Regions from separate parts of the Comamonas aquatilis genome, predicted to be linked through region 1. Evidence: predicted binding sites of a transcription regulator. Region 1 holds the regulator's gene; each other region holds the start of a gene.

Evidence for each region. The regulator FNR, encoded in region 1, switches genes on or off when oxygen is low (the NO sensors DNR and NnrR bind a similar motif). The targets are predictions, from matches to a motif close to TTGATNNNNATCAA.
Region 2: the regulator FNR is predicted to act here: its motif matches at 4,295-4,308, upstream of clpB (ATP-dependent chaperone ClpB).
Region 3: the regulator FNR is predicted to act here: its motif matches at 1,879-1,892, upstream of ACNAZA_RS07915 (OmpW/AlkL family protein).
Region 4: the regulator FNR is predicted to act here: its motif matches at 2,490-2,503, upstream of ACNAZA_RS04160 (3-hydroxybenzoate 6-monooxygenase).

What each region holds. Positions count from the first base shown of each region.
Region 1 covers NZ_CBCSIW010000013.1:35,118-42,588, reverse strand. The annotation lists gene ccoG (cytochrome c oxidase accessory protein CcoG) at 1-997, shown strand, start outside; gene ACNAZA_RS15030 (FixH family protein) at 1,060-1,371, shown strand; gene ACNAZA_RS15025 (hypothetical protein) at 1,568-1,819, shown strand; gene fnr (fumarate/nitrate reduction transcriptional regulator Fnr) at 1,885-2,607, opposite strand; gene hemN (oxygen-independent coproporphyrinogen III oxidase) at 2,869-4,251, shown strand; gene ACNAZA_RS15010 (sulfite exporter TauE/SafE family protein) at 4,255-4,983, shown strand; gene ACNAZA_RS15005 (HD-GYP domain-containing protein) at 5,118-6,410, shown strand; gene ACNAZA_RS15000 (sensor domain-containing protein) at 6,461-7,471, shown strand, end outside.
Region 2 covers NZ_CBCSIW010000001.1:603,335-610,805, reverse strand. The annotation lists gene ACNAZA_RS02735 (coniferyl aldehyde dehydrogenase) at 1-1,051, opposite strand, end outside; gene ACNAZA_RS02730 (hypothetical protein) at 1,209-1,562, opposite strand; gene clpB (ATP-dependent chaperone ClpB) at 1,591-4,200, opposite strand; gene ACNAZA_RS02720 (helix-turn-helix domain-containing protein) at 4,339-5,259, opposite strand; gene ACNAZA_RS02715 (DMT family transporter) at 5,394-6,287, shown strand; gene moaE (molybdopterin synthase catalytic subunit MoaE) at 6,388-6,846, opposite strand; gene ACNAZA_RS02705 (hypothetical protein) at 6,964-7,218, shown strand; gene ACNAZA_RS02700 (hypothetical protein) at 7,231-7,471, shown strand, end outside.
Region 3 covers NZ_CBCSIW010000004.1:225,360-232,830, forward strand. The annotation lists gene ACNAZA_RS07905 (VWA domain-containing protein) at 1-616, shown strand, start outside; gene ACNAZA_RS07910 (DUF808 domain-containing protein) at 752-1,765, shown strand; gene ACNAZA_RS07915 (OmpW/AlkL family protein) at 1,976-2,575, shown strand; gene egtD (L-histidine N(alpha)-methyltransferase) at 2,977-4,035, shown strand; gene egtB (ergothioneine biosynthesis protein EgtB) at 4,022-5,377, shown strand; gene ACNAZA_RS07930 (O-acetylhomoserine aminocarboxypropyltransferase/cysteine synthase family protein) at 5,423-6,706, opposite strand; gene ACNAZA_RS07935 (GGDEF domain-containing protein) at 6,987-7,471, shown strand, end outside.
Region 4 covers NZ_CBCSIW010000002.1:242,099-249,569, reverse strand. The annotation lists gene ACNAZA_RS04180 (PilC/PilY family type IV pilus protein) at 1-256, shown strand, start outside; gene ACNAZA_RS04175 (type IV pilin protein) at 270-701, shown strand; gene ACNAZA_RS04170 (LysR family transcriptional regulator) at 904-1,800, opposite strand; gene ACNAZA_RS04165 (MarR family winged helix-turn-helix transcriptional regulator) at 1,810-2,391, opposite strand; gene ACNAZA_RS04160 (3-hydroxybenzoate 6-monooxygenase) at 2,643-3,848, shown strand; gene ACNAZA_RS04155 (cupin domain-containing protein) at 3,872-5,002, shown strand; gene ACNAZA_RS04150 (fumarylacetoacetate hydrolase family protein) at 5,132-5,839, shown strand; gene maiA (maleylacetoacetate isomerase) at 5,849-6,493, shown strand; gene ACNAZA_RS04140 (Bug family tripartite tricarboxylate transporter substrate binding protein) at 6,677-7,471, shown strand, end outside.

The DNA.
Region 1 (7,471 bases):
CATAGACAAGAGCGGCTGGACTTTCGAGAAAATCTGGAAGAAGTCACTCAAGCAGTTTCTGTGGATTGCCGTTTCCCTGTGGACCGGCTTCACCTTTGTGGGCTTTTTCGTGCCCATCCGTGAGCTGGGTTCGCAGCTGCTTGAACTGCAAGGCAACTGGCAGATCTTCTGGGTTCTGTTCTACGGTTTTGCTACCTATGGCAATGCGGGCTATATGCGCGAGCAGGTCTGCAAATACATGTGCCCTTATGCGCGCTTTCAGAGCGCCATGTTCGACAAGGACACCATGATCGTCAGCTACGACGGCCAGCGCGGCGAGCCGCGCGCCCCCCGTACCAAGCAGGTGGATGCCAAGGCCCAGGGTCTGGGCGACTGCATTGACTGCAAGCTGTGCGTACAGGTCTGCCCCGTGGGTATCGATATCCGCAACGGTCTGCAATACGAGTGCATTGGCTGCGGGCTGTGCATCGATGCCTGCAACTCCGTGATGGACAAGATGGGCTATGCGCGCGGCCTGATACGCATGAGCACGCAAAATGCCATCGCCAGGGCCTGGAAGCAGGCGCAGATCATCCGCAGAGTATTTCGGCCGCGGGTGCTGATTTACACGGTGGTGCTGCTGGGCTTGAGCGCGGCCATGATTGCCAGTCTGATCCTGCGCGAGCCGCTCAAGCTCAATGTGATTCGTGACCGCGCCTCGCTGTCGCGCATTGTGGCCGGCGGCAAGCTGGAGAATGTCTACCGCCTGCAGATCATGAATGCCACCGAGCAGGAGCAGCGCTATCGCATCACTGCCACGGGACTGGATGGCCTGGAGGTGGTGCTTGAAGATGAGGTGGTGGTCGGGCCGGCGGAGACGCGCGGCGTGCCCGTGGGTCTGCAGATTCCCTATGGATCGGCAGCACCGGGCTCGCATACCGTGTACTTCAATGTGGATGCCGTGACTGCCGGGGCAGGGCGCACGTCTGAAAAAGCCGTGTTTCTGGTGCCGCGTTAACAATGTGAATGCCGCAGCCGCCTCGCAGGCGCTTGTGGCAGATTGATCAAAGAGGTTTTGTCATGTCTTCTAGCCCTGTTTCTGCCCCTGCCGGGCGCGCTGTCAAGCCGGTTCATGCCGAAGACGGCAAGCCCTGGTGGAAGTTTCCTCATGTCTGGCTGGTTGTCGCCGGCCCGGCCATTGTGGTGGTGGCCGGTTTTGTGACCGCCTATATCGCCATCAGTGCGCCCGATCCCGTCATTGACCCGGACTACTATCAGCACGGTATCGAGATCAACAAGCGTCTGGAAGAGTCTCAAAAAAGTCTGGCGCCTGCCGTGACAGGTCGCAATCACGCCGCTACCCCGGCCAAGGACCACCCCACGGACCGCTAAACGCTTGTTTTTCGGTAAATTCAAAGCATTTTGGCCTCTAGTCCATATGCACAAAGTGCTGATAGCTATTAAATAAATAGTAATTCTCCCGAGGCTTGCCCGCTGTTTGCGGCAATCCAAGGGTTTGCGGGGGCGCATTCCATGGCTGCTTGTGCAAAATGTTTTGCACCGATGACACAGCCCAAGGAGACGCAGCATGCTCGCTCAACGCTGGAAGTGGATTGCCTGGCCGGCCTTTCTGGCGGCGGCAATCATGGAGATGGTGGTTTTTGCTTTTGTCGATCCCGGCGATATTGCCCCTGTGGGCTGGTCGCGCAACGCTGTCTACACGCTGGCGTTCTTTGTGTTCTGGGGCGTGACCCTTTTTTCAAGCTACATCACCTGTTTGCTTTCGCGCTCCGCGCAGGAGCTCAATCACGGCATTGTTTCCGCGCCGCTGGTGGAGTAAGTCGCTTTCATGAAAAAAGCCCGCGTCCATGGAAGCGGGCTTTTTATTGTGAAGCGGGGTGAGCCTTAGTCGTGGCACTGCTGACTGTTGACGATGCGTTTGAGCGCCTCCGTATCCAGAATGCGCAGATGGCGTTGCTTGACTTCCACAATGCCTTCTTCGGCAAACTTGGAGAAAGTGCGGCTCACGGTTTCCAGCTTCAGGCCCAGATAGCTGCCGATTTCCTCACGGGTCATACGCAGCACCAGCTCCGACTTGGAAAAGCCGCGGGCAGACAGGCGCTGCACCAGATTGAGCACAAAGGCGGCCAGCCGCTCTTCGGCGCGCATGCTGCCCAGCAGCAGCATCACGCCGTGTTCGCGCACAATCTCGCGGCTCATGACTTTGTGCACGTGATTTTGCAAGGCGGTGACTTCGCGCGAGAGCTGCTCGAGCTTGTCAAACGGCATCACGCAGACCTCGGCATCTTCCAGTGCCACCGCGTCGCAGGTGTGGTGGTCGTTGACGATACCGTCAAGGCCTATGATCTCGCCCGCCATCTGAAAGCCGGTCACCTGATCGCGGCCGTCCTCGGTGGCGACGCAGGTCTTGAAAAAGCCGGTGCGAATGGCATACAGCGAAGTGAAACCTTCGCCATTGCGAAACAGCAGACCACCGCGTTTGACTTTGCGGCGTGTCGCCACGATCTCATCAATACGCTCCATCTGTTCATCGTCCAGGCCCATGGGCATGCACAGTTCGCGCAGATTGCAGTTGGAGCAGCTTGCTTTGATGGTCTGAAGATTCATGGGTAAGCAGGGATGGTGCAAGCCGGTGGGCCTGGACTATCTGTGACCTCTTGGTGAGTGATGAGATGGATCAAATTGTCGCAGCTGTTGCCTTGGCATTTCTTGATATCCATCAAGGCTGATGTGTTTGGCTTGGGGCACATTGCAATCATTCCTTCAATCAATGTGTGCGAGTTCATTGCGGTTGCAGTTGCCAGAAATCCTGCCCATCAGGAAACAAGCTGTCATCCGCCAATGTGAGCGCATCCTGACATTCACGTTATGACCGCTGTTACGCCCGAACTACTGAGTCGATTTGATGTTCCTGGACCACGCTACACATCATTTCCAACAGCCGACCGTTTTGTAGAGGCTTTCGGCACCGAGGATTACATCCTGGCGCTCCAGCAACGCAAGACCCACTGTGCAGCGAGGGCGCTGCCGCTGTCGCTTTATGTGCATGTGCCGTTTTGCGAGTCGCTGTGCTACTACTGTGCCTGCAACAAGATCGTGACCAAGCACCACGAGAAAGCGACCCAGTATCTTGACTATCTTGCGCGTGAAGTGGCCTTGCACACCGAGCACTGCGGCAAGGGACAGGCGGTCAGCCAGCTGCATCTGGGCGGCGGCACGCCCACGTTTTTCTCCGATGCCGAGCTGGCCCGGCTCATGGATTTGATGCGTGAGCATTTCAAGCTCGAAGCGGGTGGGGAGTACTCGATAGAAGTAGATCCGCGCACCGTGACGAATGAGCGCCTGGCCGTACTCAAGGAGCTGGGCTTCAATCGCCTGAGCTTCGGGGTTCAGGATTTCGACCCCGCGGTACAGAAAGCCGTGCACCGTGAACAACCTGCCGAACAGGTTTTTGCCCTGGTGCAAAAGGCGCGTGAACTGGGCTTTGCTTCCATCAATGTGGACCTGATTTACGGTCTGCCCAAGCAAACCCCGCAGTCGTTTGCACGCACGCTGACCCAGGTCAACGAGCTGCGCCCGGATCGCATCGCCCTGTATGCCTATGCCCATCTGCCCGAGCGGTTCAAGCCCCAGCGTCGCATCGAGTCTGCCGATTTGCCCATGGGCCAGGACAAGCTCAATATGCTTTCGGGAGCCATTGATGCCTTTATGGACGGGGGTTATGTCTATGTGGGCATGGATCACTTTGCCCTGCCCGATGATTCCCTGGCGATTGCCAAGCGGCAGGGGCGCCTGCACCGCAATTTCCAGGGCTATAGCACGCAGCCCGATTGCGATCTGATTGCGCTGGGTGTATCGGCCATCGGCAAGGTGGGTGCGAGCTACAGCCAGAACGCCAAAACCCTGGAGGAGTACTACGACGCGTTGGATGCCGGCATGCTACCCGTGGTTCGAGGACTGGCGCTTTCGCGCGATGACATGGCGCGCCGGGCCGTCATCATGTCCATCATGTGCCAGGGGGAGGTGCTGTTCGAGCCCATGGAGCAAGCCTGGCTGCTGAATTTTCGGGAATATTTCGCGTCCGAGTTGCAAGCTTTGAAGGAAATGCAGGCCAACGGGCTGCTGGTGCTCAGCGACGAAGGCTTCAAGGTCACGCCGCTGGGCTGGTTCTTTGTGCGCGGAGTTGCCATGTTGTTTGATCGGTATTTGCAGGCGGACCGAAACCGTGCGCGTTTTTCCAGGATCATCTAGGGCATGTTGATTTCGCTGCTCTGGACTGCTTTGATCATGGGACTCGTGGGTGGGTCCCATTGCCTTGTCATGTGTGCTGCGCCCTGCAGTGCGGTCACTGGCAGCAGGACCGACAGCCGTACTGACGGCAGCCCGTCACAAGTGCTGCACTTTCATGGCAAGCAAAGCCGTCCATGGTTGGCGCTTGTGTCATTTCATCTAGGGCGTATTGCAGGCTACTCGGCTCTGGGCGCCACAGCGGCCGTGGCCATGGAAAGCCTTTCCTGGCTGACCAATCAAAGCACGGCGCTGCAGCCCCTATGGGCTCTGTCCCATGTGGCCGTCATGGCCTGGGGTCTGGCTTTGATGGTGCAGGCCAGGCAGCCGGCATGGCTTGAGAGTGCAGGGCGTTTTGCCTGGCAGTGTGTGCAGCCCTGGGTCAGTGCGCCCGGTGGCCGTCTGGCGGCCGGTTTTTTCTGGGCATTGATGCCTTGCGGCTTGCTGTATTCGGCCGTGCTGGTGGCTGCGCTCAGCGGCGGCGCATGGCAAGGCGGTTTGTCCATGGCTGCGTTTGCCATAGGCAGCGGGCTCTGGCTGCTAGGCGGCCCCTGGCTGTGGCGTCTGAGTCAATCCCGCATCAATGCGGCGCGTGCGCAATGGGGTACCCGCATCGCAGGGCTGATGCTGGTCGCCATATCGGCCTGGGCCCTGTGGATGGATCTAGTCTACAAACCCAGTCTTTGGTGCCGCTGAACACTTGGCTGAAATTGACGCTGTTTTACCAAAAAACTGACAATCCGGGTTTGTCGCGAGCGTATGACGCTTTATTTTCTTCAGAGAGCCTGCTGAAGTGGAGATAATGCAAGCTCTCACATCTGTTGCAAAAAGTGAATCGACTCGCTGTTATTGATATTGGGCAAGTGCGGATAGGCATGTATGTCCATCTTGATTTGGGATGGCTTCATCATCCTTTTCCGGTCAATAACTTCAAAATTATTTCTCAAGCACAGATCCAGACCTTGAAGGAACTGGGCCTGAGCACGATTCAATACGACCCTGATAAAAGCGAAATGGCGTCCGCTTTGACCGGGGATGAGGATCTGGCAGCGGATTGCTTGCCGGATCCCGAGTCATTGTCTTCACTGGCACCCTTGAACCCGCAGCCACTGCATTTGGATGCCGTCGAGCAGTGGCATGCCAAGGTCAAGCACATGGATCTGCAGTTCTTGCAGGCGGCGCGCGGCTATGAGCAGCTTGAGCAGGCTGCGCTGCAGCAGCCGCAACTGGCACGCGCAGCCGGTGAGCAACTGATCGCCAATTGTCTTGCCACCCTGCTGCCAGAGCAGGATGTGGTGCTGCACGTACTCTCTGATTCCTCGGCAAATGCTTCAAGCGCCCATGGTGTGAATGTGACCGTGCTCAGCTTGTTGTTGGGCCGGGCCATGGGTCTCAAGGAGCTTGCACTGCATGAGCTGGGATTGGCGGCCTTGCTGCATGACCTAGGCAAACTGACCTTGCCGACTCAGCCCTTTGTGTGCGGCATGAATATTGGCGTACTGGATACTTCGAAAGCACAACATGCCCACTATGCCAAGCATGTGGGCGAGTCTGTCGCCTTGGCGCAGAGCATGGGGCTGCCTCCTGCTGTGACATCTGCAATTGCCCAGCACCATGAGTGGGCCGACGGATCGGGTTTCCCGCTGCATTTGCTGGGCAGCGACATGGAGCTGGCAGGCCAGATACTGTGCCTGGTCAATGCCTATGACCGCTTGTGCAATCCGCCCGACAATCACGTCTCGCCTACGCCGCATGAGGCGCTGGCTTCCATGTTTACCACCCATCAAAGGAAATTCGTTCCAGCAGTGCTGGCGGCTTTTGTGCGCCTGATGGGCGTCTACCCGCCGGGTTCGCTGGTGGAGATGACGGATGGCAGGCAAGGCTTGGTGACTTCGGTCAACACCGCCTACCCGCTCAAGCCCCGGGTATTGATACATGACATCAAGGAAGCGGCGACACTAACTTTGGCGGATCTGCAAGCAAGTCCCCAACTTGGCATACGCCGCGGGCTTGGTGTGCATCAACTGACGCGGGAGGCGGTGTGCGCCTTGTTGCCACATCGCCGCGTGAGCTATTACTTTGACAGTGCTGTGGGCGTTCAGCCCGAGAAGGTTTTATCGTGAACGCAGCCCGCGCCGAGATTTCTCAGGAAATCCATACGCCAGCCAAGCTCATGAGCCAGCTGCTGGATGGATTGCAGGAAGGAGCCTGGCTGCTGGATGTGCAGCAATTGACCGTGGTCTATGCCAATGCCGCAAGTCAGACCTTGACGGGCTATGGCTCACAGGAGGTCCTGGGTCGTTCGGTGCTGGTGTTGGCGGCCACGCCGCTGCAACATGCTTTCTGGAGCGACCCTCTCAACTGGAGCGAAGGCGCTCAGTTTGTCTCGGAGATATGCCGTGCCGACGGGATGCTGGTGCCGGTCGAGATGCGGGTGACGGCGCTGGATTCCCAGCCCTGCTATCTTTTGCTTTCCATGATGGACAAAAGCGCTCATGAGCGCCATGAGACGGTGCTTGGAGAGTTGCTGGCCGAAATGCGGGCCACGCTGGAGTCTGCGGCCGATGGCATCCTGGTCTGTGGGCCGGATGGCGATATACGGGCCTTCAATCATCGTTTTTCGCAGCTGTGGACGCTGCCGCAAGCAATCCTGTCGTCCCGCGACGATGCCGCTGTTTTTGCGCATCTGGATGCGCAGATTCTGCGTAGTGCAAGCCAGTTCACATTGCTGCAGGACACGCCAGGTCTGGGCTTGCCCGATCTGTCGGCTCCCGAGACTTCCGAAGTCCTGGATTTGTGTGACGGACGTGTGATCGAGCGCCGCTCGGTGCCGCAGGTCAGCCGTGGCGTTCCAACCGGACGCATATTCTCGTATCGGGATATCACCGCTCAATCCCAGGCAGCAGCCGATCTGCGCTTGGCAGCGCGTGTGTTTGAATCCAGTCTTGACGGCATATTCATTGCCGATGCCGCGTGCAAGCTGGTGCAGGTCAACCCTGCCGGGCGCAAGCTGCTGGAGGGTCTGGATGTGGTCGGCCAGGACGCCGGCACGCTATTCGCGACGGATGACGGAGCCGTGCCGCAGCTGTCGCAACTGGCGCAGGAGCAGTGGGAGCAAGGTGCTTTCTGGGAAGGCAATCTGTGGCTCACTCAGGCCCAGGACAAGCGTTGTGCCGTATGGTTG
Region 2 (7,471 bases), on a different contig from region 1:
TCAGCTGCATCTGCCCCGTGGTGCCAAACACCAGCGCCGGCGCCAGCTGACGCTCCACGGCCTCACCCCAGCTCGTCGCATCGCCTTCGGCCGCAGGCGCCGCCGCCTCGTGCATCCAGTGCACTTGCGCGCCCAGGCTCTGGGCCTGGCGCAGCATCTGCTTCAAGCGCGCCAGATGGCGCTTGCTGATGATGGCCGTGTAATCCGGGTTGCCCGAGATCGAGGGGTAGAGCTTTTGCACGGCAGCCCTGAAGGCCTCGGCAAACGCTTGCTCCTGTCCGCGCGGCAGCAGTACATAGTCGGGCGCAATACAGGTCTGACCCGCATTGACCAGCTTACCATAGGCAATCTTGAGCGCGACCTCCTGCATATCGCAGCTTTGCGAGAGTATGCAAGGCGACTTTCCGCCCAGCTCCAACGTGGTGGGCGTCAGATGCACCGCCGCCGCCTGGGCCACGCGGCGCCCTACAGCCGTGGAGCCGGTAAACAGCAAATGGTCGAACTGCAGACCCGAGAATTGCGTGGCGACGCCCGTATCGCCCTGGATCACACAAAATTCGTCGGGGGCAAAAAAACGGGCCACCAGCTCGGCCATCTTGGCCGAGGTGTGCGGCGTCAACTCGCTGGGCTTGAGCATGACGCGGTTGCCCGCAGCCAGCGCAGTGATGGCAGGCGCCAGCGACAGCTGCACCGGATAATTCCAGGGCGCGATGATGCCTACCACCCCCAGGGGCTGGCGCTCGACCCAGGCCTTGCCCGGCTGCAGCATCAGCGGAGTACGCACGCGCTGGCGCCTGGACCACACTCCCAGATGCTTGAGCGTGTGCTTGAGCATGTTACGCACCAGCATGAGATCAAGCATCTCCGTCCAGCGCTCGGAGCGCACGCCAAAGTCTGCCTGCACGGCGGCAGACAGCTCGGCACCGCTTTCCACCAGCATTTTCTGCAAGCGCAGCAGGCGCTCGCGGCGCACCAAAATGGGCACGTCCACCTGCGCGCGGCTGGCTTGGTATTGCAAGTCAAAAATGCGGTGCAAGTCCATGTAGTTCATGCCTGTCTGAAAAGCTCTTTAATCACAGCCTCAACCATAGCCTGAGACTGCGTAAACACGGCGTAAAAAAAGAGCCTGATGCATACAGCATCAGACTCTTTGGTACGAATGAGAGGCCGTCTGCAACCCAGTATGAGGGCTGCAGACGGCCTTGTCATTACGACTCGTGCACTTCGCGTGGCTGCACGTCGGTCACGTCGCCGGCGCCCGGCAGCACGCCACGACGCGAGCGCGAATCGCGTTCTTCAGCCGCAGAGGCCTTGCCCGACGATTGCGCCATCCACTCGGCACCCGAGCGGTACACCGTCTGCCAGCCGGCAAACGGGCTCATGCCGCCCATGCTCATGGGCATGATGGGCTGGCCGGTGAGCCTGGCCCACAGGGCACGCAGGCCCCAGAGCAGCGCCAGCGAGCCGGCCACTGCCATCAGGCACAGAAAGAACACCAGACCCACCAGCATCAGCACGATGCGGATGGCCCAACGGGTAGCGGTGGTGGCGAAATCGTTCAAAGCAAAACCTTTCTATTGCTCAAGAAGCTCAGGCAGTGCCCGCGGCCTCGAACCTGAATACCCCGGGCGCAGTGACCGGGTCCACTTGTACAGAGATGGTACTCTTGGGCAGGAACTTGCCTTCAAGTAACAACTTGGACAGCGGGTTTTCAATACGCTGCTGAATCGCACGCTTGAGCGGACGGGCACCGAACACGGGATCGAAGCCAACCTTGGCCAGCTCGGCCAGAGCCTGCTCGGACACCTGAATGCCCAGATCCATTTTCTCCAGACGACGCTCCAGCAGTTTGAGCTGAATCTTGGCGATTGCCTCGATATTGCGTGCGTCCAGCGCATGGAAGACCACGGTCTCGTCGATACGATTCAAGAATTCGGGTCGGAAATGGGTTTTAAGTTCCCCCCACACCGCTTCTTTGATGTCATCGGCGTCCTGACGCACCATGGCCTGGATCAAATGCGAACCAATGTTGCTGGTCATCACGATCACGGTGTTCTTGAAGTCCACCGTGCGACCCTGGCCATCGGTCAAGCGACCATCGTCGAGCACCTGCAGCAGCACATTGAAAACATCGGGGTGGGCTTTTTCCACCTCATCGAGCAGCAGCACGCTATAGGGCTTGCGGCGCACGGCTTCCGTGAGGTAGCCGCCCTCCTCGTAGCCCACATAGCCTGGTGGCGCACCAATCAGACGTGCCACAGAGTGCTTTTCCATGAATTCGCTCATGTCGATGCGCACCAAGTGGTCTTCGCTGTCGAACATAAAGCCTGCCAGCGCCTTGCACAGCTCGGTCTTGCCCACGCCGGTGGGGCCCAGGAACAGGAAGGAGCCTGTAGGGCGATTCGGATCGGACAGACCCGAGCGCGAACGGCGGATGGCATTGGCCACGGCAGAGATCGCCTCCTCCTGGCCCACCACACGCTCGTGCAGCTTGTCTTCCATGCGCAGCAGCTTGTCTTTTTCGCCCTGCATCATCTTGGCCACGGGAATGCCGGTGGCACGGCTCACCACCTCGGCAATTTCCTCGGCACCGACTTGTGTGCGCAGCAGCTGGTTGGCGGGCTTGCTGCCGCCTTCCTCTTCGTTCTGGGCTTCATGCAACTGCTTTTCCAAAGCAGGCAGCTTGCCGTATTGCAGCTCGGCCACCTTGTTGAAATCGCCTTTGCGCTTGAACTCCTCGATCTGCACGCGGATCTGGTCGATCTCCTTGCGGATCTGCTCCGAACCCTGGGCGCTGGCCTTCTCCGAAGTCCAGACCTCTTCCAGATCGGCGTATTCACGCTCCAGATTCTCGAGTTCTTCCTCAATCAAGGCCAGACGCTTTTGCGAAGCCTCGTCCTTTTCCTTCTTCATGGCTTCGCGCTCGATCTTGAGCTGAATCATGCGGCGCTCGAGCTTGTCCATGACCTCGGGCTTGGAGTCCATCTCGATCTTGATCTTGGCCGCAGCCTCGTCGATCAGGTCGATGGCCTTGTCCGGCAGAAAACGGTCGGTGATATAGCGGTGCGACAGCTCGGCCGCCGCCACGATGGCGGGGTCGGTAATGTCCACGTTGTGGTGGCTTTCGTACTTGACCTGCAGCCCGCGCAAGATGGCAATTGTGTCTTCCACCGAAGGCTCGTTAACCATCACCTTCTGGAAGCGCCGCTCCAGCGCCGCGTCTTTTTCGATGTACTTGCGGTACTCGTCCAGCGTGGTGGCACCCACGCAGTGCAACTCGCCACGCGCCAGGGCGGGCTTGAGCATATTGCCTGCGTCCATGGCTCCATCGGCCTTGCCGGCGCCCACCATGGTGTGGATTTCGTCGATGAAGAGAATGATCCGGCCTTCGTCCTGCGAGACTTCCTTGAGCACGGATTTGAGGCGTTCTTCAAAATCACCGCGGTACTTGGCACCCGCCAGCAGGCCAGCCATGTCCAGCGACAGCACGCGCTTGTTCTTCAGGGATTCAGGCACTTCACCGGCCACAATGCGCTGGGCCAGACCTTCCACGATTGCGGTCTTGCCCACGCCGGGCTCACCAATCAGCACGGGATTATTCTTGCTGCGGCGTTGCAGCACCTGAATGGCCCGACGGATTTCATCGTCGCGGCCGATCACGGGGTCAAGCTTGCCGCTGCGGGCACGCTCGGTCAGGTCCAGGGTGTATTTTTTGAGGGCTTCGCGCTGGCCTTCGGCTTCCGCGCTGTCCACGTTCTGCCCACCGCGCACGGCGTCAATGGCCGACTCCAGACTGGAGCGGCTGACACCGCTTTCCTTGAGCAAAGCGCCTGCACGGCTGGACGAGCCCGCGCCATCGGCCAGGGCCAACAAAAACAGCTCGCTGGCGATGAACTGGTCGCCACGCTTCATGGCCTCCTTGTCGGTGGCCTGCAGCAGACGGGCCAGCTCCGAGCCCACTTGCACGTCGCCTTGCTGCTGCACGCGCGGCAGATCGGCCATGGCCTTCTCGGCCGAGCTCTTGAGTTGCTGCACATTGCAGCCTGCACGCTGCAGCAGCGCGGACGGACCGTCGGGCTGGCGCAGCATGGCAACCAGCAGATGCAGAGGGTCGATGGTGGATTGATCGGCGCCCAGCGCAAGCGACTGCGCATCGGCCAAAGCTTCTTGAAATTTGGTAGTCAGTTTGTCAATTCGCATAGTGTGGGTCTCCACTCCATAACAGATTCATTGCTCATAATCTAAGCACATAGCGGAGATTTTCAAGGTCTGCGCCTGCAACAAAGTCTCCGGCTTGCGCCAGATCAAAGGCCATCCATCGCGGCACACCAGCGCCCGTCAAGCATCCTGCTGCAGCCGGGAAAACTGCGTAGGAGTCATGCCCAAATGCGTACGAAAGCTGCGCAGCAGGTGACTGGCGCTGGAAAAACCCGTCTGCGCCGCCACCCGGGCCAGCGTCGGCCTGTGTCCCGATGCCGCCAGCAAGCTGCGTGCCTGGCCCAGCCTGCGCTGCAGCACCCAGTCATGAACGGTGCAGCCCATGCTCTGGTGAAACATGCGGGCAAAGTGAAACTCCGACAGACAGGCCACCCGGGCCAGAGCCTGCAGCGTCAGCGCCTTGCTGTCTGCCAGATGCGCCTCGACATAGTCCAGCACCCGGCGGCGCGCCAGCGAAGACAGACCGCCTGCCACTCTGAGCGCAGCCTGTCTGCGCTGGGGCGTTGCCGATTGCAGCACCAGGCTGTCCAGCACCTGCTGACTCAACGTATCAGCTTGCAGCCAGCTGGCTGCATCGCTCCAGTCCAGCGCGTCCAGCGTCTGCGCCCAGCGCAGATAGGTGGCATCCTGGGCATAGATTTGCGGTGCAGGCGCATGGCTGCGCGGCTCGGCATCAAGCAGGCGCACCACACGCTCGGCCCAGGCCTGATCCGAAACGTAGAGATGCAGAAAGCGCACCGGCTCGCGCACCAGCCATGACGATTCATGCTGCGCCGGAAAAATGCAAAAACGCCCTGCCTCACCGCGCGCATCCGCATCGCCCTTGAGCTGCGAGCCCTTGCCACCCGCCAGATACACGCTGAGCGTGTGATGGCTTTGCCGGCTATAGACCACCTCGTCATCGCGATTGGCCCAGACCGCCAGTTGCAGCGACTGGGTCAGCTTCGCCTGCCGCTGCAGCTGCGCGTGCGACTGCGCCAGCACCTGACAAAGATGCTGTTGCGGTGGTCGGGATAAAGACTGCAAGGCAGGCGCGTGCATGGCCCATTGTGTCCCAGCGCTTCAACCAGGCCTGTGCATCCCGGCTTGCAGCGCCACAAAACCGCAGGAAAATGCAATGCCGCAACCAGGCCGCCGCGCATCATGGCCAGCATCTTGTGATTGCCGAGAAAGCCATGATGTTGCCTTTGTATGCCCTGGTCGTGCTGATCTGGGGCTCCACCTGGATCGCGCTGAAAATGCAGCTGGGCAGCGTGCCCATAGAGATCTCGATTGCCTACCGCTTTGGCCTGGCCGCCCTGGTTTTGTTTGCCTGGCTGGCCCTGAGCCGCCAGTGGAAAGTGCCGCGCGGCCCGGCCGTGCCGCGGGTGCTGGCACAGGGTCTGTGCCTTTTCAGTCTGAACTTTGTCTGCTTCATGCACGCCAGCGAGACGCTGACCAGCGGCCTCGCCGCCGTGGTCTTCTCCAGCGCCAGCATCTGGAACGCACTGCTGGCCCGACTGATCTATGGCCGCAGGCTGGCACCCCATGTGCTGGCCGGCAGCAGCCTGGGACTGACGGGTCTGGTCATTCTGTTCTGGCCCGAGCTGGCCCAGGGCCAGCATGCCAGCTGGCAGGGTCTGGCCTGGGCTCTGGGGGGAACGCTATGCTTTTCTTGCGGCAACATGCTCTCCGCCTCGCTGCAGAAGCTGGGCTACAAGCCGCTGCATACCAATGCCTGGGGCATGCTGGCGGGCACGCTACTGCTGGCGGTCTATGCGCTGATGGCAGGCCTGCCATGGACGTTCGACACCCGCCCCGGCTACACGGCGGCACTGCTGTATCTGGCGCTTCCCGGCTCGGTGATTGCCTTTACTGCCTATCTGACACTGGTGGGCCGACTCGGCCCCGAGAAAGCCGCCTATGCCACGGTGCTGTTTCCCATCGTGGCACTCAATATCTCGGCCCTGGTCGAGGGCTATGCCTGGACAGGCAGCGGCCTGCTGGGTCTGGCCCTGGTAATGGCCGGCAATGTGCTGGTCTTCAAGCCGCCGCGCTGGATGGTGGGACTGACACTTCAGAAATCGTAGCTTAATGCGCTTTATGCACAAGGGCTAGAGCCAAATTATTCATAGAATTTCAGATGCTGCATCCTCACCGCCCCACGCCAGCCGCACTGCGCAACTCAGACTAGCTCCAACGCGCCAGTGCCTGTTCATCGCTGACGCGGGCATCCACCCAGCGCGCGCCCTGCGGGGTTTCTTCCTTCTTCCAGAAAGGCGCTTCGGACTTGAGAAAGTCCATGATGAATTCGCAGGCCTCAAAGGACTTGCCGCGGTGGGCGCTGGTCACGGCCACCAGCACGATCTGCTCCATGGGTTGCAACAGGCCGATGCGGTGAATGACCTTTGCGCCGTAGATGTCAAAACGCTGCACGGCCTTGTCAATGATGGCTTCTATGCTTTTTTCGGTCATGCCCGGGTAATGCTCCAGCTCCATGCTGGAGACGGCATCGCCCTCGTTGCGGTCCCGCACCGTGCCCACAAAGCTGCAAACCGCGCCTACGCGCGCATCGCCGGCACGCAAGGCGGCGATTTCGGCACTGAGGTCAAAGTCCTGGGTCTGAATGGATACACGGGCAGCAGTCATGCCTGCATTGTCGCAGGCCAGCAGGGGAGGCGGGAGAGCATTAGGATGACGGATAACGCACAGAGCAGGCAGACACTGCCCTCGCCGCGACTTCTTCACGCCCATAAAGCCAGAGCCATGGTCACCCACACAATCAACACGCCCACCTACACGCTCTATCCGTCGCCGCGCAACGAGCATCGGATCATTTTTGAGTTCCAGGTTTTCGTGCCCCACCCCTACGCCATCATTTACCTGCCCGACTACAACTTCAAAGGCAAGGCCACGCTGTTCTCAGCCCACCGTGTGGCAGACGGCAAATCGGGCCACCTGGTGACTTGCGAGCTGGCCGAAGATCTGGCCCGCTTTGAGCGCCTGTTTGAACCCGATTGAGGCATTGACGCCATGGACGACACCAGCCAGATCCAGCCACCGCCCAGTTTTGCCGAACTGTTTCGCACGCGCAGCGGCAAGCTGTCCGCACCAATTGCCGAGGTCGTGGCCCGCTACGAGCTGTGCGAAGACCTGGCCAGCCATCTGACGGAGCAGGCACAGACGCTTTATCACTCGGGCAACTCGTCCGAAGAACAGGTGCTGCTGGGCATGCATGCCGGTCTGGCCTCCGAGGGTTCTGTAGTCAGCGCGG
Region 3 (7,471 bases), on a different contig from region 1:
CTGGCAGCCCGATTACCAGACCATTGTTCCCGAGACGCTGATAGGCTACGGCCGCAAGGCACGCCGCCCGCAGCGCGAAGTGATTTTGTGCATAGACCAAAGCGGCTCCATGGCCAATTCGGTGGTGTATTCCAGCATCTTCGGCGCGGTGATGGCCAGCCTGCCGGCCGTGGCTACCAAGCTGGTGGTGTTCGACACTGCGGTGGTGGATCTGACCGACAAGCTCGACGATCCGGTCGATGTGCTGTTTGGCGTGCAGCTGGGTGGCGGCACCGATATCAACGGCGCCGTCGGCTATTGCCAGAGCCTGATCAGCGAGCCGCGCAACAGCATTCTGGTGCTGATCTCGGACCTGTACGAGGGCGGCGTCGAATCCGGCCTGCTGCGCCGTGCCAACGAGCTGGTCGAGTCCGGCGTGCAGTTCATCACCTTGCTGGCGCTGAGCGACGAGGGTGCTCCGGCCTATGACGCCGAACTGGCCGCCAAGCTGGCCGCCCTGGGCGTGCCTTCGTTTGCCTGCACGCCAGATGCTTTTCCCCAGCTGATGGCGGCCGCCATTCGCCGCGACGATGTGGCGGCCTGGGCGGCAACCCAGGGCTTCAAGACCAGCAAGTAGTCGCCGTCCAAGTCGCAGTCGAGGTCGCTCCGGGCCCAAAGCGCGTGGCCCGTGCAAGGCCTTCCCCAAAATCCAACAGCTGCGCGCCGGGCTTGGCTTCATGATGGCGGCTGATTCAACTTCGGAGATATGTGCATGGCAGTTGCTGGCCTTTTAATGTTGCTCGACGACATTGCAGCCTTGCTTGACGATGTGGCCTTGATGACCAAGACGGCCGCTGGCAAGAGCACGGCCATCCTGGATGATGTGGCGGCCCAGACTAAGGTTGCCATGCAAAAAACCGCCGGCGTGCTGGGCGACGATCTGGCGCTCAACGCCGAGAAGGTCACGGGCGTGAGCGCCAATCGGGAGTTGCCCGTGGTCTGGGCGGTGGCCAAGGGCTCGCTCAAGAACAAAGCCTATCTGGTGCCGGCCGCCATGCTGATCAGCGCTTTTGCGCCCTGGTTGATCATTCCGCTGCTGATGGTCGGCGGTGCTTTTCTGTGCTTTGAAGGCGTGGAAAAAATTCTGGAGCTGTTCCGCAAACGGCAACAGCATGGTGCCAAGCAGGTGGTGGCTGAATCTGTCGAGGCAGCGCAGATCGGCGTGGCACCGTCTTCGGTGCGGGCTGCGCATGAAAAGCAGCTGGACCCGGCGCAGTATGAAAAGGAAAAAATTGCGGGCGCGGTGCGCACCGACTTCATTTTGTCGGCCGAAATCATGGCCATCGCCCTGGGCACGGTGGCCAGCAAGCCGCTGTGGGAGCAGTTCACCGTGCTGGTGGCCGTGGCGCTGGCCATCACCGTGTTTGTCTATGGCCTGGTGGCCGGCATTGTGCGCATGGACGATGTGGGCGGCTGGCTTATGGCCAAGAAAAGTGCGGCCCTGCAAGCGATTGGCCGCGGCACGATTGCGTTCACTCCCTGGTTGATGCGCGGGCTGTCCATTGTGGGCACGGCGGCCATGTTCATGGTGGGCGGCAGCTTGCTGGTGCATGGCATGGCACCGATAGAGCAATGGGTGCAGGCCGTGATCGCTCCCGTGGGCGGAATTGCCGCCGCACTGGGCGCGGTGCTGGTACATGTGCTGGTGGGTGCCGTCATAGGCGCGGCCGTGGTGGTGTGCGTGGAGCTGTGGCACAAGCTGCGCCCGGCCAAGACCGAGCATTAACAATGCATCGCTAACATCGAAGTATCGGCAGCGCTTTGCGCTGTATCAGCAGCTAAAGCGGGCGTAGCCAAAGGGCAACGCCCGCTTTTTTCTTTGCTGCGAGCCCGGCTGGATTGACCTGGGACAAACCCGAGGGTGTAGGGCTTTGTTTCAATCAATGCCATGGAGGGAGCACAGCGCTCCCCGGATTTTCTTCAAGGAAAAAAGCCAATGAAAAAGACTCTGATCGCGATTGCTGCCGCTGCCAGCGCCCTGACTGCCGGTACTGCTTTTGCCCAATCCTTTGACGGCAGCAGCCACTGGATGGTGCGCATGCGTGCCGTGAATCTGGACAGCGACAACGGCGGCGCAGCCGGCGCTGCGGGCGTGAGCATCAACAACAAGTGGATGCCCGAACTGGATGTGTCCTACTTCTTCACGCCCAATATCGCTGCCGAGCTGGTTCTGACCTATCCGCAAAAGCATGATGTGCGCCTCAACGGCGGCAAGATCGGTTCGCTCAAGCATCTGCCGCCCACTTTGCTGGCCCAATACCACTTCACCAACTTCGGCGCTTTCAAGCCTTATGTCGGCGCCGGTATTAACTACACGCGCTTCTCGAATGTGGACATTCTGGACGGTGCCCTGAGCGTGAAGAAAAACAGCTTTGGCGGCGCGTTGCAACTGGGCTTTGACTATGCTCTGGACAAGAACTGGTCGCTGAACTTCGACGTCAAGAAGGTGTATATCGACACCCAGGTTAGCGGCGGAATCGGCAAGTTCAAGGTCGATCCATGGCTGGTGGGCGTGGGCGTGGGTTATCGCTTCTGATAGCGGCAAATCGTGTTTTTCAGGGCAGATGATGTGAAGCGTTTTCTGCCTTGAAACACGCACCGCAAGTGGTTGCGGTGCAAAGAGGGTGGCTGCTGTTTGCGCGGCAGCCATTTCTCTGGCTTGGGTGTATGTATTTGATCGGTATCCGCTTTGCGGCTGCCGATTTTTTTTGCTCTTGAAATGGCTAGCCGCAAATGCCGGCTTCATTCAATTGTTCGATATCTCATGATATGAAAAATATCGCTGGGCTCAGTCCTACTTCTGTCCAGCGCTGGCGGCGATAGGCTGGTGCTTTGCTGGCTCGGGCTTGGCACCGGGGTCGCAATCATGGCTTGGCAGTGATGGCCCTGGTTTGGCAGACAGCGGCCTTGTGCGATCAACTCATCAGGAGGGGAAGCATGCGTTTGGCATCACGTTTGGTATCGGATAGGCAGGCAACATCCATAGAGTTTTTTTCCCGTGCCGGGCGTATTCCCCTGCCTCTGGCGTCTTCCTCGCCGCCAGTTGTCGCCGACAACGGCGCCGGATATCAGGACGATGCATCATGCCTGCTGCGCCGTGAGCTGGCGCAAGGCCTGATGCAGCAGCAGGCGCAGATCTCGCCCAAATTTCTGTACGACGCACGTGGCTGCGCCTTGTTTGAACAGATCACGCAACTGCCCGAGTATTACCCCACGCGTACCGAGGCTGCGATCATGGCCCGATATGAGAGTGCCATGGCGCAGGTCATGGGCGGTTGTCAGGTGCTGATCGAGATGGGTGCGGGCAACTGCGAGAAAGTTCGGCGTCTGTGCCGCAGTGTGGCGCCGCAGCAGTTTGTGGGTGTGGACATTGCCGGGGATTTTCTGCAGGCGGCGGTGGCGCGCCTGGGCCAGGATTTTCCGCTGTTGAAGGCAAGCGCCGTGGCCGCCGATTTCACCGCCGACTGGCAACTGCCGCCCGAGGTGCCGTTGGCCCGACGCGAGCTGTTCTATCCCGGCTCATCCATAGGCAACTTCGATAGAGAGCATGCGCTGCATATGCTGCAGCACATGCACGCGCTTTTAAATGGCGATGGCGGACTGCTGATAGGCATAGACCTGCCCAAATCACTCCCTGTTTTGATAGCTGCCTACGACGATGCGCAGGGCGTAACGGCCGAGTTCAATCTCAATGTACTCAGCCATGTGAACAGCTTGCTGGGCAGCGATTTCAGGGCAGCGGACTGGGCGCATGAGGCGCGCTTCGATGTGCAGCATTCCCGCATTGAAATGCATTTGCGTGCCCGCCATCCTGTCATGGTGCGCTGGCCGCAGGGCCTGCGCTGTTTTGCGCAAAGCGAGAGCATTCATACGGAAAACAGCTACAAGTATCCCTTGCCTGAATTTCTCTCCATGCTGGCCAGTGCGGGCTTTGGCCGCTGTCAGGCCTGGACAGATGAGCAGCAGTGGTTTGCCGTCATTCATGCCCAGGCTTGAAGCCGTGTATCAAGAGCTGCCTTCTGGGGTTGCCGTGCATGCCGCTCCCATCGACTGGGCTGAGTTGGTGGCGCAGTTTGCAGCGGTACGTGCAGGCACGCAAAGCCTGGCCGCACCTTTGTCGGCCGAAGATGCCTGCGTGCAATCCATGCCCGATGCCAGCCCGGCCAAATGGCATTTGGCGCATACCAGCTGGTTTTTCGAAACCTTTGTGCTGGCGGTGCATGAACCGGATCATCGGCCTTTTGATGCCAGTTTTCGCATGCTGTTCAACTCCTACTACCAGCAAGTGGGGGCGCGCCATCCAAGGGCTCAGCGTGGCTTGCTGACGCGGCCGTCTTTGGCGCAGGTCATGGCTTACCGCACGCAGGTGGATGGGCGGATGCTGGCGCTGATCCACACCATGGAAGCCAAGCCTGTGGCGCTGCAGCAGGCGGTGGCGCAACTGATTACTTTGGGCTTGCAGCATGAGCAGCAGCACCAGGAACTGCTGCTCACCGATATCAAACATTTGCTGTCCTGCCATCCCTTGTGGCCTGCCTATATGGCAGAGACGCGAAATGCCGACCTGGCTTCGGCGGGTGTTTCCGGCCTCGGCTGGCAGACGGTGGCAGAAGGCCTCTACAGCATTGGTCACTTGGGCAAGGGTTTTGCTTTTGACAATGAAAGCCCCCGCCATGGTGTTTATGTGCATGCAGCGCAGATTGCCTTGCGGCCGGTCAGCAATGGCGAGTTCTTGCGCTTTGTGCTGGACGGCGGCTATAGCCAGCCCCAGTGGTGGCTGGCCGAGGGCTGGGACTGGTGCCAAGCCCAGCAGTTGAGTCACCCCTGGTACTGGCGTGCGCCACAGGGCCGCAACCGCCTGGAGGACTGGCAGGAGTTCAGCCTTTACGGTGCGCTTGCGCTGCATGGGCAGCGACCGGTCTGCCATCTTTCCTACTACGAGGCCGATGCCTATGCCCGCTGGGCTGGCGCGCGTTTGCCCACCGAGATGGAATGGGAGGTGGCCATGGCCGTGCATGCCGAGCATGGCTGGCAAGCCGGGGCAAGCGATGCGCATCGCGGTGCCTGCATGCACCCGCAGCCCATGGCCGGCGATGCCGCACCGGCAACCGGCCAGGTCTGGGAGTGGACGCAATCGTCCTATGCCGCCTATCCGGGCTTTCGCGTGGCGGAGGGGGCGGTAGGTGAGTACAACGGCAAATTCATGGTCAACCAGTATGTGTTGCGCGGCAGCTCTTGCCTGACGCCGTCTGGCCATTCACGTCTGAGCTACCGCAACTTCTTTTCGGCAACTGCCCGCTGGCAGATGACAGGGCTGCGTCTGGCGCGCGACGCTTGAACGTCTTGCGCCAGCGCAGCCGTCATGGCCCGAAGCAGACCGTGTTCAGACCTGTTCCAGTGCCTGGTGCAGATCGGCCAGCAAATCGTCGATGTGCTCTATACCTACCGATAGGCGCACCATGCCCTCGGTCACGCCGGCCTTGGCCAGTTCGGCGGCGTCGAGCTGGCGGTGGGTGGTGGAGGCGGGGTGGGTGGCCAGCGACTTTGCATCGCCAATATTCACCAGACGGGTGAACAGCTGCAGCGCATCCAGGAAGCGCGCGCCGGCGGCGCGGTCGTCGTCGCCCGCATTTTTCAGGCTGAAAGACAAAATGCCCGAGGCACGACCGCCGGACTGCTTTTGAACGATGGCGTGATCGGGGTGGTCTTTCAGACCGGCATAACGCACCCATTGAACCTTGGGATGGTTTTGCAGGGTTTCGGCAATTTTTTGCGTGTTCTCGCAGATGCGGTCCATGCGCAAGGCCAGAGTTTCTATGCCTTGCAGGATCTGGAACGCGTTTTGCGGCGAGATGGCGGCGCCCATATTGCGCAGCGGCACGACGCGGGCGCGGCCTATGAAGGCGGCCGGGCCCAGAGCCTCGGTGTAGACCACACCGTGATAGCTGACATCGGGCTCGTTCAGACGCTTGAAGCGGGCTTTGTGCTCGGCCCACGGGAACTTGCCGCTGTCCACAATCGCCCCGCCCACGCTGGTGCCGTGACCGCCCAGATATTTGGTCAGCGAATGCACGACGATATCTGCACCATGCTCGATGGGGCGCAGCAAATAGGGCGAGGGCACGGTGTTGTCCACGATCAGCGGCACGCCATGCTGATGGGCCACGTCGGCCAGGGCGCGGATATCGGTCACATTGCCCAGCGGGTTGCCGATGGACTCGATGAACACGGCCTTGGTCTTGGCATCGATGAGCTTGGCAAAGCTGGCCGGATCGCGCGGATCGGCAAAGCGCACCTCTATGCCTTGCTGCGGAAAGGTATGGGCAAACAGGTTGTAGGTGCCGCCGTAGAGCGTGCTGGCGGACACGATGTTGTCGCCCGCTTCGGCCAGGGTCTGGATGGCCGCTGTGATCGCCGCCATGCCCGAGGCCACGGCCAGCCCGGCGATACCGCCTTCCAGTGCCGCCACGCGCTTTTCCAGCACGTCGGTCGTGGGGTTCATGATGCGGGTGTAGATGTTGCCGGGCACCTTCAGATCGAACAGGTCGGCGCCATGCTGGGCGCTGTCAAAGGCATAGGCCACGGTCTGGTAGATGGGCACAGCCACGGCCTTGGTGGTGGGGTCGGGGGAGTAGCCGGCGTGAACCGCCAATGTCTCGATACGCATGCAGATGCTCTTTCCTGTGATGACTGACAGAACTGGGCAGGCCCAGGCCGCAGTCATTATGGAAGGCGGTTCTGCAATGCTCAACCACGTATTGGCTATGTGCTTATGCGCAGACCCAACTTGCTCGCGTGCTGGGCCGATGGAGGGTGACTTCCATGGAGCCCGTCCCTGGCGGAGTCCTGACATTTCGTTGCCATCTCTTGGAAAGATACACTCAGCAACGCTCTTGCCGCTGCTTGCTCCCTGTCCTATACCGGCCCATCTTCAGACCTCATCCTTTGTGAATCTGCCTGCCGATCCTTATTTTGCGTTGCTCGCACCGGCCTGCGTCTTCTTGCTGGGCATGGTGTTGTTCGCTTGCTGGTGGCTGCAGCGGCGCCAGGGCAAGGCGCAATATCTGCTGTGGATGGCGGCAGGCTATGTACTGCCCGCAATGGCCGTGGCCTTGCAGAGTCTGATGAACAATGCGCAACTGGCCCAGTGGGCCTTGCTTACCGGCGTGCTGTATCTGGGCGGGGCCTGGGGCATAGCTCAGGGCATGACGCTGCGCACCACGGGAATGCCTCAACCCTGGTGGGTAGGAGCCTCGGTGGGCCTGTTCTGTCTGGTCAGCCTCTACTATTACTCGCGCATCGATGAGCAACTGTGGATGCGTGTGCAGCTGCTTTGCATCAGCCTGGGTTTGATGCAGTTGCTGACGCTACGCAGCGTGTTGTGCGCCGTGTCCGCGCGCGACCGGCTCGAGTCCATGTTGCGCTGGACCTA
Region 4 (7,471 bases), on a different contig from region 1:
AGCGGCAGCAGGGTTCACCATGGCCCTTCCTCCAGACACAGGCGTGCCGGAAATTAGCTATTTCAAGAACAGCGAATGGTCCGGCGGGGTGATTGCCGGCTATGGCGCCAGTGGCGTGGGCTCCATCATCACCGTGCGCTCTGGCTCACGCACCTTTGGAACCACGCAAACCACCTCGGGAAAACCCAAGACCTTCGAGTTAAACCCCAGTGCCAACGCCAACTTCAAGCGCGTCACCTGGATCAAGCGCCGTTGAGAAGATGAAGATAATGACTTGTAGCAACCGCCAGCGTGGTTTTACGCTGGTCGAGTTAATGATTACGGTGGCAGTTGTCGGCATTCTGGCTGCGATTGCTTATCCCTCGTATCAAGACTACGTGCGCAAATCTCGTCGCGTGGATGCAAAAAATACCTTGCTGGATCTGGCCAGCCGTCAGGAGCGCTTCTTCAGCGTAAACAACAAGTATTCGCTGGCAGCTGCTGACCTGGGCTACAGCGCACTGCCTTACGACGTACCTTCGTCGGGAAACAGTTCCTACTACCAGTTGTCAATAGCCAGCACCGATAGCGGCAAGACCTGGACCGCAACCGCCACACCAACCGGTGCGCAGGCAAAGGATGTCTGCAGCAGCTACACACTCAGCGACAAGGGAACCAGGGCCAACGGCGGCACGGGCGCCAATCGCACAGATTGCTGGTGAGCTTCTTGCTGGAGATTACAGCGTCGTGACTAAGCGGATGCGCAGTTCATGAGGCTGGCGCCGAGAGTTGGAAAACTTTTGCATAAGCACTCCTACCCGCACAGCCCCGAGCCCCATATCTGCGAAAAACCAAGACACCCCGCTCGCTTGCGTGACCGGGGTGTCTTTTTTACTGACGGCCACCTGCTCGATTAAGCGAGTCTCAGGGACAAAGCAAGCCGCGCATGGATTGCACGGTATCGCGCAGAAAGCTCCAGGTGGCGGCAATGCGCGGAATCTGGCGCGACTCCACGGGCATGCTCATCCAGAAAGTGCGGGTAAAGCAGGCCTGCTCCGGCAGCACGCGGCTCAGAACAGGGTCTTTGTCGGCCAGAAATGCCGGCAGCACGGCCAAGCCAGCCCCGGCTCTGACGGCCTCGTATTGGGCGGTAATGCTGGTGCTGCGCAGAGCAAAACGCTCGGGCTGGTGCAAAGTGTCCAGCAGCTGCAGCTCGCGGGTAAACAACATATCGTCCACGTAGTGCACAAAGCTGTGGTGGCGCAGATCTTCGGTCCTGGCCACCAGGGGCTTGCGCGCCAGATATTCGCGCTGGCCGTATAGATAAAGCCGGTAGTCGGCCAGCTTGGTAACCACCACCGAGCCGCGCTTGGGTCGCTCCAGCGAGATGACGATGTCGGCCTCGCGCCGCGACAGATGCAGCATGCGCGGCAGCGCCAGCAAATCGATGCTGAGCATGGGATAGCGCTGAGTCAGGCGCGCCAGCTCCGAGGCCAACAACTGCGTGCCAAAGCCTTCGGTAGCCCCCACCCGCACCAGTCCGGCCGGGCCTTCGCTGTGCGAGGCCAGCGCCAGCGGGCCGCGCTCCAGCCCATCGACCGCGCTTTGCATGCTGTCGGCCACGGTCAACAGCTGGCGACCGGCTTCCGTCAGCCGCCATTGCCCGCCGGTGCGCTCAAACAGCACCGCACCCAGCTGTTTTTCCAGCGCCTGAATGCGGCGCGACACCGTGGAGTGTTCCACGCCCAGGCGGCGCGCGGCTGCGGCCATGCTGCCGTTGCGGGCCAGCTCGCCGAAAAAACGCAGGTGGTCCCAGTCCATGAGCCAGGCTTACTCGACGACTGCTTTGGCCGCTTTGACCAGCTTGCCGGCCCGGGTGCCAGACGCCTTGCCCGTCAAGGACTTCACGGCCTTGACTGCTGCCGTGCGCTTGCCCTCTGCGCTGCGCTCGGCCACGGCACTGGGGGCGCGAGCGAACTCGTCGTTTTCATGGATCAGCAGCGCAATCAGCTCCATGAACTGGGCACGCTTGTCATCGGGTAGCGGCTCCAGCATGCGGCGCTGGGCGCGTAGCACGGCAGGCTCGGCCTGCTGCAGCAACTCGCGGCCCTCGTCCGTCAGCGTCAGCTGGCGCACCCGCCTGTCCGTGGGGCTGGGATTGCGCAGCATCAGGCCACGCGCTTCCAGCCGGTCGATCACGCTGCCAATGGTGGAAGTGTCAAAACCGATGTTGCGCGCCAGCGTGCGCTGATCCACGCCCGGCTGACGCAGCACGGCCGACATGGCCGCGTATTGCACCGGCGTGACGCCAAAGGCCTCGACCTCCTCCATGAAGACAGCCACGGCGATCTGCTGCAGCCGGCGTATGTGATAGCCGGGATAGTTTTCCAGTTCTGCGGGTTGGTATTGCATGTCTTGTTCTGTGTGGCTGCGGTGCGCAGGGGAATGTTCTCATGAATTCGGGCCGATTCAGACCGCGCATTCGACCACCGGGTTTACCCCAGAAACTTTTGAGATAAATCAAAACTACACTGATCGTCAGTACACTGTTTATTTATCTTCCGCGACCACTAGCCACCCGGCTTTTGGCGATGACGCAGACCTAGACGGGCCTGGTTTGCATCAGCACCGAGTGGAAAGCGACACCAGAAAGAAGCGAAACCATGACGACTCCTTGCTCATCAACTCTTCCCGTCCTGGTGGCCGGCGGCGGCATTGGCGGCGTGGCGGCGGCACTGTCGCTGGCCCGTCTGGGCTATGCCGTGAAGGTGCTGGAGCAGTCGCCCGAGCTGGGCGAAATCGGCGCCGGCATTCAGCTGGGCCCCAATGCTTTTGCCGCCTTCGATGCGCTGGGCATTGGCGAGCTGGCCCGCAGCCGCGCCGTCTATACCGACGAGATGGTCATGCATGACGCCCTGGACGAGCGCCTGGTGGGACGCATTCCCACCGACGCGGGCTTTCGCCAGCGCTTTGGCAATCCCTATGCAGTGATTCACCGCGCCGATATTCACCGCTCGCTGCTGGAAGGCGCGCAGGCCCACGGCAATATCGAAACCCTGACCGCCACCCGTATAACCCGGGTGGAGCAAAACGGCGACACCGTGACCGTCTACGACCAGCATGGTGTGGCCCACGTCGGCCAGGCACTGATTGGCGCCGACGGCGTCAAATCGGTGGTGCGCCAGCAGCATGTGGGCGATGCCGCCCGTGTCTCCGGTCATGTGGTGTACCGCGCCGTGGTCGAGAAAGCCGACTTTCCTCAGGATCTGCGCTGGAATGCCGCCAGCATCTGGGTAGGCCCCAACTACCATCTGGTGCACTACCCGCTGCGCGGCGGCGAGCAATACAACGTGGTCGTCACCTTTCACAGCCGCGAGGCCGAGGAATGGGGCGTGCGCGAAGGCAGCCGCGAGGAAGTGCAAAGCTATTTCCAGGATTGCTGCCCGCGCGCTCGCCAGCTGATCGACTTGCCCAAGAGCTGGAAGCGCTGGGCCACGGCCGACCGCGAACCCATAGGCCAATGGACTTTCGGCCGCACCACCTTGCTGGGCGATGCCGCCCACCCCACGCTGCAATACATAGCCCAGGGTGCCTGCATGGCGCTCGAAGACGCCGTCACGCTGGGCCAGGCCCTCAAGCACTGCCAGCACGACTGGCCTGCAACGCTACAACTTTATGAGCGCTCGCGCATTGCCCGTACGGCACGTGTGGTGCTTTCGGCGCGAGAAATGGGCCGCATCTTCCACGCCAAGGGAGTGGAGCGCCTAGTGCGCAACGACTTGTGGAAAGGCCGTCAGCCCGGGCGTTTTTATGACGCCATGGAATGGCTGTACGGCTGGACGGCTGAAACCTGCCTGGCCAAAGACTGAGTCAACCCAAAAAAGCAAGCGCCATGCTCCATACAGAAACAACACCTCCCTCCCCCGTCAAGCTATCGGCCGTGGCCGGCCCCGGCCAGCCCGAACCCACACCCGCACTCGAGCAGCTGTACCGCGGCTTCGAGCAGGAAATGCTGGTGCCGCTGTGGACGGAAATTGGCGGCCTGATGCCCGCCCACCCCAAAAGCCAGGCCTTGCCCCATTTGTGGCGCTGGGACCATCTGCTCAAGCTGGCCGACGAGGCCGGCCGCATCGTACCCGTGGGCCGTGGCGGCGAGCGCCGCGCCATTGCCCTGGCCAACCCGGCACTGGGCGGGCGCCCGTTTGCCACCCCCACGCTCTGGGCCGCCATCCAGTACCTGATGCCCGGCGAAGATGCGCCCGAACACCGCCACAGCCAACATGCTTTTCGCTTTGTGGTGGAAGGCGAAGGCGTGTGGACCGTGGTCAACGGCGACTCGGTGCGCATGTCGCGCGGTGACTTTCTGCCCCAGGGCGGCTGGAACTGGCATGCCCACCACAACGCCGCCGACAAGCCCATGGCCTGGATTGACGGCCTGGACATTCCGTTTGCCTACTACACAGAGTCCCAGTTCTTCGAGCACGGCCGCCTGCATCTGGATGCGCATGAGCGCATCCAGCCCCGGTTCTCGCGCTCGGAACGCCTGTGGGCTCACCCCGGCCTGCGCCCGGTAGCGCATCCGGAGCCCACCGCCGCCACGCCTCTGCTGGCCTATCGCTGGGTGGACACGGACCGCGCCCTGAGCGAGCAGCTGGCGCTGGAAGCCGAAGGCTATGCCGCCACCGTAAGCCCCGGCCACGCCGCCGTGCGCTACACCAACCCGACCAACGGCCGCGATGTGCTGCCCACGATTCGCTGCGAAATGCACCGCATCCAAAGCGGTGCGGCGACCCAGCCCAGGCGTGAGGTGGGCTCGGCCGTGTTCCAGGTCTTTGACGGCCAGGGCCAGGTCACCGTGGGCGACAAGCAATGGCAGGTGCGCCGCGGCGACATGTTTGTCGTGCCCTCCTGGCAGCCCTTCACCGCCCGCTGCGATGCCGATCAGCCCCAGCTCGATCTGTTCCGCTTTGCCGACACCCCTATTTTTGAAGCTGTTAACGCATATAGGACGGAGACCCCCTGAGTCGCTGCGCGCCTTCCCCCTGAAGGGGGACGACAGCCTCGCTGCGAGGCGGCTCTTGCTTGCTGTCTCACACCAAGTACGCGCCGGTTTCAAGCATTTTTTACCGATCACCAACCAGGAATTTCTCCCATGACCCAAGCCAACTATCTCTGGACTCCCGCTCCGGTTCAATCCCTGCCCGTGCAAGGCAGCGAGCAACGCCTGCCCATCAACCGCCTGTTCTTTGTGGGCCGCAACTACCACGCCCATGCGGTGGAAATGGGTCGCCCCGTGGACAAGAGCGTGGAGCGCCCTTTCTACTTCACCAAGGCCCCGCAGACGCTGACTGAATCCGGCGCCACCGTGGCCTACCCGCCCGAAACCCAGAACTATCACTTCGAGATGGAGCTGGTGGTGGCCATAGGCAAAGCCGGCTTTCGCATTGCGGCAAGCGAAGCCCATGAATACATCTACGGCTATGCCTGCGGCCTGGATATGACGCGCCGCGATCTGCAACTGGTGGCGCGCGACAAGGGCCGGCCCTGGGATCTGGGCAAGGATGTGGAGCAATCGTCCGTGGCCACAGCCGTGGTGCCCATGCCCGGACAGGTGATCGAGTCCGGCGCCATCGAGCTGTCCGTCAACGGCGTAGTCAAGCAGCAGTCCGATGTGAACAAGCTGATCTGGAACATCCGCGAAATCATTGCCGATTTGTCGCTGTTCTATCACCTGCAACCCGGCGACCTGATCTATACCGGCACGCCCGAAGGCGTGGGCGCCGTTCTGCCCGGCGACCGGATCACGGGCCGCGTGGAAGGCGTGGGCGAGATCGCCCTGACCGTGGGCCAGCCCGAGTAAGACGCCAGCATGCAGCTTTATAGTTTTTTTCGCAGCGGCACCTCGCACCGGCTGCGCATTGCGCTCAACCTCAAGGGTTTGAGTCCCGACTACATTCCCGTCGATCTGCGCGTGGACGAGCAGGCCGAGGCGCCCTTCAAGGCCGTCAACCCGCAAGGCCTGGTACCGGCGCTCACACTGGACGACGGCCAGACCCTGATCCAGTCGCCGGCCATCATCGAGTGGCTGGAAGAGCAGTACCCGACTCCCGCCCTGCTACCCGAAGGTTCCCAGGCACGCGCCCAGGTACGTGCCCTGGCGGCCATCGTGGGCTGCGACATCCACCCCATCAACAACCGCCGCATTCTGCAGACGCTGCGCCAGCAGTTTGGTGCCGACGAAGCCGCCGTCAATGCCTGGTGCGCCACCTGGATCAGCGCCGGTTTTGATGCCATCGAGGCCTTGCTGGCCCAGGACGGCAAGCGCGGCAGCTTCTGCTTTGGCCATGCGCCCACGCTGGCCGATGTCTATCTGATTCCCCAGGTGGAAAGCGCCCGCCGCTTTGGCGTCGACATGGGCCGCTGGCCGCTGATCAGCGCCGTGGATGCGGCCTGCAATGCCCTGCCCGCGTTTGCCAAGGCCGCACCGCTGGCCCAGCCGGATGCCGGGGGATAGAGAGAGAGAGAGAGAGAGACAGAAGCAAGGCAACCGCCCCCACAGGCCTTGCCCGGTGGCTTGCCTCAGCGCAAGCCGCTCTTTGGTTATCTGCAGGAACAGCAAAAATTTTCAACCAGGAGACAAACTGTGAAAAATGACCAAAACAACATCCCAGCCCACACCCATATTGCGCATACAGCTATCAAATTGAATAGGCGCAGTCTGGTGGCGGGCGCGGCCTTGCTAGCTCTGGCGGGTGGCGCTGAGGCGCAGAGCACAGCCGCCAGTTACCCCAGCCGCCCGGTGACCGTGGTCACCGCTTTTGCCGTGGGCAGCGGGCCTGACGCCGTGCTGCGCATCGTGGGCGAGAAGCTGGCCACACGCTGGAAGCAAGGTGTGACCGTGGACAACCGCCCCGGCGGCGGCGGCTTTGTGGCGATTGAATATGCACGCCGCGCCAAGCCAGACGGCTACACGCTGCTGCAACTGGACAGCGAACATATCTCGGCCCTGCCCTATCTGTACAAGAACAGGAACTTCAACACGCTGGATCACTTCGACCCCGTGGCCCCCTTGTTTTTGACACCTTTCTTTGTGGCCGTGCCCACCGCCTCGCCCTGGAAAAACATGGCGGATCTGATCAAGGCCGCCAAGGCCGATGCCGGCAAGGTCAGCTACGGCTCCTGGGGCGTGGGCAGCCCCGGCCATCTGGGCGGCGAATGGCTGGACTACCTGACCGGCAGCAAGATGACCCACGTGCCTTACCGCGAGGTCAGCCAGCTGTTCACCTCGGTGGCCAACGGCGATCCGGCCTGGAGTTTTGCCAGCCTGCCCTCCAGCCAGGGCATCTACAAAAGCGGCAAGATCCGCTACCTGGCCGTGGCCGCGCCCAAGCGCATTGCGCAAATGCCCGAGGTGCCCACCGTGGCCGAAGCCGGCGGCCCGGCCGAGCTGGATGTGAACTCCTTTGTCTCCCTGCTCTCGCCCAAGGGCGTG